One region of the Streptomyces sp. NPDC047022 genome, then DNA from elsewhere that is predicted to be linked to it. Evidence: riboswitches for the same ligand, from Rfam matches in the RefSeq annotation. Region 1 holds a riboswitch; the other holds the start of a gene.
The links. A riboswitch is a leader RNA that binds a small molecule or an ion and turns the genes downstream of it on or off. The one in region 1 is predicted to bind cobalamin.
Positions count from the first base shown of each region.

Region 2: another riboswitch for cobalamin. It lies ahead of ABZ845_RS00125 (cobalamin biosynthesis protein); the one in region 1 lies ahead of ABZ845_RS06210 (ribonucleoside-diphosphate reductase subunit alpha).

Region 1 covers NZ_JBEYVV010000003.1:241,103-244,507, forward strand. Annotated here, with positions in the region: gene mctP (monocarboxylate uptake permease MctP) at 1-63, shown strand, start outside; gene ABZ845_RS06205 (GNAT family N-acetyltransferase) at 455-961, shown strand; cobalamin riboswitch at 1,007-1,160, shown strand; gene ABZ845_RS06210 (ribonucleoside-diphosphate reductase subunit alpha) at 1,285-3,405, shown strand, end outside.
Region 2 covers NZ_JBEYVV010000001.1:21,962-25,366, reverse strand. Annotated here, with positions in the region: gene ABZ845_RS00130 (cobyric acid synthase) at 1-874, opposite strand, end outside; gene ABZ845_RS00125 (cobalamin biosynthesis protein) at 871-1,854, opposite strand; cobalamin riboswitch at 1,954-2,096, opposite strand; gene ABZ845_RS00120 (hypothetical protein) at 2,291-2,506, opposite strand; gene ABZ845_RS00115 (inorganic phosphate transporter) at 2,529-3,405, opposite strand, start outside.

The DNA.
Region 1 (3,405 bases):
GCGGGTGATCCGGAGGTTCAGGTGGAGTTGCCTCCGGCGACCGCGGGGACGGCGCCGCTGTAGGCGCTCGGCGCGGGGGTCGGGCGTTGTCGCCTGCGGGTGCGTCGTGGGGATTGCGCAGTTCCCCGCGCCCCCCTCGGGCGTCCCCACGGTGCGTTCGTACCTGCCGGTGCGTCGTGGGATTTGCGCAGTTCCCCGCGCCCCCATCAGGCGTCCCCACGGTGCATTCGTACCCGCCGGTGCGTCGTGGGATTTGCGCAGTTCCCCGCGCCCCCATCAGGCGTCCCCACGGTGCGTTCGTACCCGCCGGTGCGTCGTGGGGATTGTGCAGTTCCTCGCGTCCCTGTCAGGGGTGCTCACGGTGCGGTCGTGCCTGTGGGGCCGTGCTGTTGTCGGGCGGGGCGTTGGGAGAATCGGCGGTCCGTTGCCGTGTGGGTCGGGGACACTCGGGGGCATGGATATCGTCATCCGGCAGGTGGAAGCCGGCGAGTACGAGGCCCTTGGGGAGATCACCGCTCAGGCCTACCTCCGGGACGGGCTGCTCGACTTCGGGGAGGATGACTTCTACCTCGGCGAGCTGAGGGACGTGGCCAAGCGGGCGGCCTCGGCCGAGGTGCTGGTCGCCGTGGAGCACGCGCGGCTGCTCGGCGGGGTGACCTTCGTGCCGGGCGTCGGGCCCATGGCCGACATCGCCGGACCCGGGGAAGCCGAGATACGGATGCTCGCCGTCGCCCACACGGGCCGCGGGCATGGCGTCGGCGAGGCGCTCGTGCGCGCCTGCCTCGACCGTGCCCGCAGCGTGCCCGGCTGCGGGCGGGTCGTACTGTCCACCCAGCGGTCCATGCACGCCGCCCACCGCATCTATGAACGTCTCGGTTTCACCCGCACTCCCGAGCGCGGCTGGAGCCCCGTCCCGCACCTCACGGACCTCGTACTGCTCACCTATGAGTTGACGCTCTGACACGCTCCGAAGCCGACACGGCACAACATCTGGGGGTGCCACCGCTACCCGGCACAAGATGTATGCTCATGCTCGCTGTCGCCACAGGGGAATCCGGTGCGAATCCGGAACTGTCCCGCAACGGTGTACTCGTGCGTGCCCTCATCCAGGACGCCCACGAGAGTCAGTCCGAGGACCTGTAGACAGCGCGCCCCGGCCGTCCGGCCTCGGGCGCGTGACGTCCGGGCCTCGTGGAGTGGGCTGGTGGACGCGACGCCGCGTGCGCTCGCGAGCTGCCCCCTGCCCTCCGCCAGGCCCCCGTGCCGAGCGAGGGAGAGCCCCACGTGACCATCGCGCCAGCCGATCCGGCTTCAGCGACCCAGGTCGAGACCGACGGGATGGACGGTCCCGGTGCCGCGCTGCTGCGCATCCTGACCGAGCTGACCGCCGACCTCCCCGACGCGGACCCCGGACGGGTCGCCGCAGCCGCCCTGCGCGGCCGTTCCGCGCACGCGGACGAGGCGGAACTGCGCGAGCTGGCCACCGAGGCGGCCGCCGGCCTCATCTCCGAGGACCCCGCCTACTCGAAGCTGGCGGCGCGGCTGCTGACGATCGGTATCCGCGCAGAGGCCGCCTCGCAGGGGGTCACGTCCTTCACCGCCTCCATCACGGTCGGGCACCGCGAGGGGCTCATCGCCGACCGCACCGCCGAGTTCGTACGGCTGCACGGCGCGCGGCTCGACGCGATGATCGACCCGGCCGCCGACGACCGCTTCGGCTACTTCGGCCTGCGCACCCTGCACAGCCGCTATCTGCTCCGGCACCCGATCACCCGCAAGGTCATCGAGACGCCCCAGCACTTCATGCTGCGGGTGGCCGCCGGGCTCGCCGAGGACGACACCGCGCGGGCTGCCGACGAGGTGGCGGCCCTCTACGGGCTCATGAGCCGCCTCGATTACCTGCCCTCCTCCCCCACCCTCTTCAACTCCGGTACGCGGCACCCGCAGATGTCGTCCTGCTACCTCCTCGACTCGCCCAAGGACGAGCTGGACTCCATCTACGACCGCTACCACCAGGTCGCCCGCCTCTCCAAGCACGCCGGCGGCATCGGGCTCTCGTACTCGCGCATCCGCTCGCGCGGCTCCCTCATCCGCGGCACCAACGGGCACTCCAACGGCATCGTGCCGTTCCTGAAGACCCTGGACGCCTCCGTCGCCGCCGTGAACCAGGGTGGCCGCCGCAAGGGCGCCGCCGCCGTCTACCTGGAGACCTGGCACTCCGACATCGAGGAGTTCCTGGAGCTGCGCGACAACACGGGTGAGGACGCCCGCCGTACGCACAACCTCAACCTCGCGCACTGGATCCCGGACGAGTTCATGCGCCGGGTCGACAGCGACGGGCAGTGGTCGCTGTTCTCGCCGTCCGACGTGCCCGAACTGGTCGACCTGTGGGGCGAGGAGTTCGACGCCGCGTACCGCAGGGCGGAGGCGGCGGGCCTGGCGAAGAAGACGATGCCCGCCCGGGACCTGTACGGCCGCATGATGCGCACGCTCGCACAGACCGGCAACGGCTGGATGACGTTCAAGGACGCCGCCAACCGCACCGCCAACCAGACGGCCGAGCCGGGCCGCGTCGTCCACTCCTCGAACCTTTGTACCGAGATCCTGGAGGTCACGGACGACGGGGAGACGGCGGTCTGCAATCTGGGGTCCGTCAACCTCGGCGCGTTCGTCGACACGGCACGCGGCGGCCTGGACTGGGAGCGGCTGGACGACACCGTCCGCACCGCCGTCACCTTCCTCGACCGGGTCGTCGACATCAACTTCTACCCGACCGAGCAGGCGGGCCGCTCCAACGCCAAGTGGCGTCCCGTGGGCCTGGGCGCCATGGGTCTGCAGGACGTCTTCTTCAAGCTGCGCCTGCCGTTCGACTCCCCCGAGGCGAAGGCCCTGTCCAGCCGGATCGCCGAACGCATCATGCTCGCCGCGTACGAGGCGTCCACCGACCTCGCCGAGCGCAACGGCCCGCTGCCGGCCTGGGAGAAGACCCGCACCGCCCGGGGCGTGCTGCACCCCGACCACTACGGCGTCGAACTGGCCTGGCCGGAGCGCTGGGCCGCCCTGCGTGAGCGGGTCGCCTCGGTCGGCATGCGCAACTCGCTGCTGCTGGCCATTGCCCCGACCGCCACCATCGCCTCCATCGCGGGCGTGTACGAATGCATCGAGCCGCAGGTCTCCAACCTGTTCAAGCGCGAGACGCTGTCCGGTGAGTTCCTCCAGGTCAACTCCTACCTGGTGCGGGAGCTGAAGGAGCTGGGCGTGTGGGACGCCCGCACCCGCGAGGCGCTGCGCGACGCGAACGGCTCGGTGCAGGAGTTCCGCTGGATCCCCGAGGACGTGCGGCGGCTGTACCGCACGGCGTGGGAGATCCCGCAGCGCGGTCTGATCGACATGGCCGCGGCCCGG
Region 2 (3,405 bases), on a different contig from region 1:
CCACGAACCGTACGACGACGCCCGGTTCGGCGGCCAGGGCGTCCACGTCGGTGAAGTTGGACATGAGGGGGATCGCGCAGACGGCGATCCGCAGGACGTCCTCGCCGGCGGGCGGGGCCACGGAGGACTCGCGTACGGTCCCGCGCAGGGAGACCCTGAGCCCGTCCTCCTCGTCGATCCCGAGGCCGTGCCGGAAGGGCAGGACGCCGTACGTCCGCCGCCCGGTGAGACCGTGCAGCATGTCGAGCCCGGGCTCGAGCAGCGAGACGTCCCCGCGGAACTTGTTGACCAGGAACCCGGCGACGAGTTCCTGGTCCTCGGGGGAGAGCAGGGCGACGGTGCCGAAGAACGAGGCGAAGACACCGCCGCGGTCGATGTCGCCCACGACGAGCACGGGCAGTCGCGCATTGCGCGCGATCCCCATGTTCACGATGTCGGTCCGCCGCAGATTGATCTCGGCGGGACTTCCGGCCCCCTCACAGATCACCGCGTCATACGTGCCCCGCAACTCGGCGAGGCAGTCCAGCACGGTGCCGAGAAGTGCCTCCTGCCGTCCGCCGTGGTAGCCGCGCGCACTGAGTTCGCCCACCGGCTTGCCCATGAGGACGACCTGACTGCTGCGGTCGCTGCCCGGCTTGAGCAGGACCGGGTTCATCAGCGCGGTGGGCTCGATACGGCACGCCTGCGCCTGCATGGCCTGCGCCCGTCCGATCTCGGCGCCCTCGCGTGTGACGAAGGAGTTGAGGGACATGTTCTGCGCCTTGAAGGGCGCGACCTTGACCCCCTGCCGCACGAGCCACCGGCAGATCCCGGCCGTCACAACGCTCTTGCCCGCGTCGGAGGTGGTACCGGCGACGAGCAGTCCGCCGTTCATGCCTTACGTCCTTTCGCGAGAAGCCCTCGGGTGAACGCTCCGGACAGCATCCGGGCGCCCGCCCGCCCGGCGACACTGACGCCGAGGGCGAGCACGGTCACGCGCCTGGAGAGACTCACGGCGCGTTCGATGTCGGGGACGCGGACCGCGCGCCCCCCGCCGCCGTTGAGCACGGGCCGGTGTTCGACCCGTCCCGCGTACGACAGCGTGCCGCCCAGCCGTACCCCGAGCGCACCCGCGAACGACGCTTCCACGGGCCCGGCGTTGGGGCTCGGGTGCCGGTGGGCGTCCATACGCCAGGCGCGTACGGCCCCGCGCGGATCCGGTCCCGAGGCCGCCGCGAGGAGGGCGGTCAGACGCGCCCCCGGCCACCCGGCGACGTCGTCGAGCCGGGCGGACGCCCACCCGTACCGCTGATACCGGGGCGACTTGTGACCGACCATCGCGTCAAGGGTGTTGACGGCCCGGAAGCCGACGAGCCCGGGCACCCCGCCCACGGCTCCCCACATCAGCGCGCCCACCACGGCGTCCGAGGTGTTCTCGGCGACGGACTCGACCACGGCCCGGGCGATCCCGTCGGCGTCGAGTGCCTGCGGATCCCGTCCGCACAGATGGGGCAGACGCGCGCGGGCGGCCTCGATGTCACCCGCTTCGAGGGCGCGCCCGATGGTCCGGGCCTCTCGGGCGAGTGAAGTCCCGCCGACGACCGACCAGGTGGCGGCGGCGGTGAGGGCGATGGATCCGGCACGGGAGGGACGCACGGCCGACGCGGCGAGCGCCGCGAGGGACACGGCGCCGCCCACGCAGACGGCGGTGTGCAGCGCGCCCCGCCCGCGGTGGTCCCGCCACAGCATCCGCTCCACGGCGGACGCGGCTCGCCCGAACGCGGCGACCGGGTGCCCGCGGCGGGGATCGCCGAGCAGGTGGTCACCGAGGAGGCCGAGGCCCGCGCCGTACGCGAAGACGCGATCGGCACTCATCGGCTCAGCCGACCGCGGGGTGGGGCAGAACCCGGTCGCTGAACCTCAACAGGCAGCCGCGCATGGCGATATGTCCTCACTCAGGGTGTCCACGCCCTGGTTCGACGAGACCGGCGGTGAGAGTTCCTGGCTCCCGGGGGATCTTCTCCCCGGTGACAGTGGCGGGACCGCGCCGGATTCGCACCGGCTTCCTCTCCTGCCGCCGTATTGGCCCCGGCAGTCCACCATGTGCCCGGAACACCCGTCAACCTGCTCTTGACCTGCGATGCAGCGGTGTGCCGAGCCCCACACGGCTGAAGTGCCGTCAGTCGCCCGAATCGGTGGTTTCCGTCCCAACGCGCGAGAGTGGCCGCAGACATGGCGAACCCCCGCAGTGAAGACCACTGCGGGGGTGCGACGCGTGTGTCCGTGCCCTACGGTTTCGAGCCGTGGCGATTCAGGCCACGATCAGGAAGATCCCGTATCCGACCGCCGCCGCGCACGCCGCGAAGCACGCGTAGGCGCCGGTGGCCGCGAGGGCGGCCGCGCCGCCCTCGGCCGAGTCCTTCTTGGTGAGGCCCACGACGCCCAGGGTGAACAGGGCCACCAGAGCCACGGTCACCCCGAGGCTGACGCCGAGGACGGAGCCGAGAGCTGCCCAGTCGATCTTCATGAGTGGTGTTTCCTTAGCCGTCTCAAGCCGTCTTGGCTGTGGGTACCGTCTCGGCCGTGGTCGTCTCGACCAGGCCCGCCGGAGGCGGGATCACCGCGGCGATGGCGTTGGTGACGACGCCCGCGGGCTCCGTCTCGATGCCGTCGACGTCGTTGACGTTGTTCACGGTGACCGGCTTGCGACGGGACAGCGTCCAGATGACCCCGGCGCCCGCGACAAGCAGCACACCGGTGGTCACCGTGCCCCAGGTGCCCTGCTTGGTGAGAAGTTCGGCGCCCGCGCCGACCAGTCCCGCGGCCGGGAGCGTCAGGCACCAGGCGACGAGCATCCGGGTCGCGGTGGACCAGCGGACGACGCCGCCCTTGCGGCCGAGGCCCGAGCCCAGGACGGCACCCGAGCAGACCTGGGTGGTGGAGAGGGAGAAGCCGATGTGCGAGGAGGCGAGGATCGCGGTCGCCGCGCTGGTCTGGGCGGCGAAGCCCTGCTGCGGCGCCAGATCTGTGAGGCCCTTGCCGAGGGTGCGGATGATGCGCCAGCCGCCCAGGTAGGTGCCGAGCGCGATGGCCAGACCGGCCGAGACGATGACCCAGGTGGGAGGGTTCGAGCCGGGGGCGATGACACCGCCGGTGACGAGCGCCAGGGTGATGACGCCCATCGTCTTCTGCGCGTCGTTGGTGCCGTGGGCCAGGGAGACCAGGCCGGCCGAGGCGATCGATCCGAAGCGGTAGCCCTTGGCGGTGGCCTTGTCGTCGGCGCGGTTGCCGATGACGTACGACAGGCGCGTGGCGATCAGCGAGGCGAATCCGGCCACGACCGGTGCGGCGACCGCGGGTATCAGGACCTTCATGACGATCGTCGAGCCGTTCACCGCGGACCAGCCGGCCGAGGAGACCGCTGCG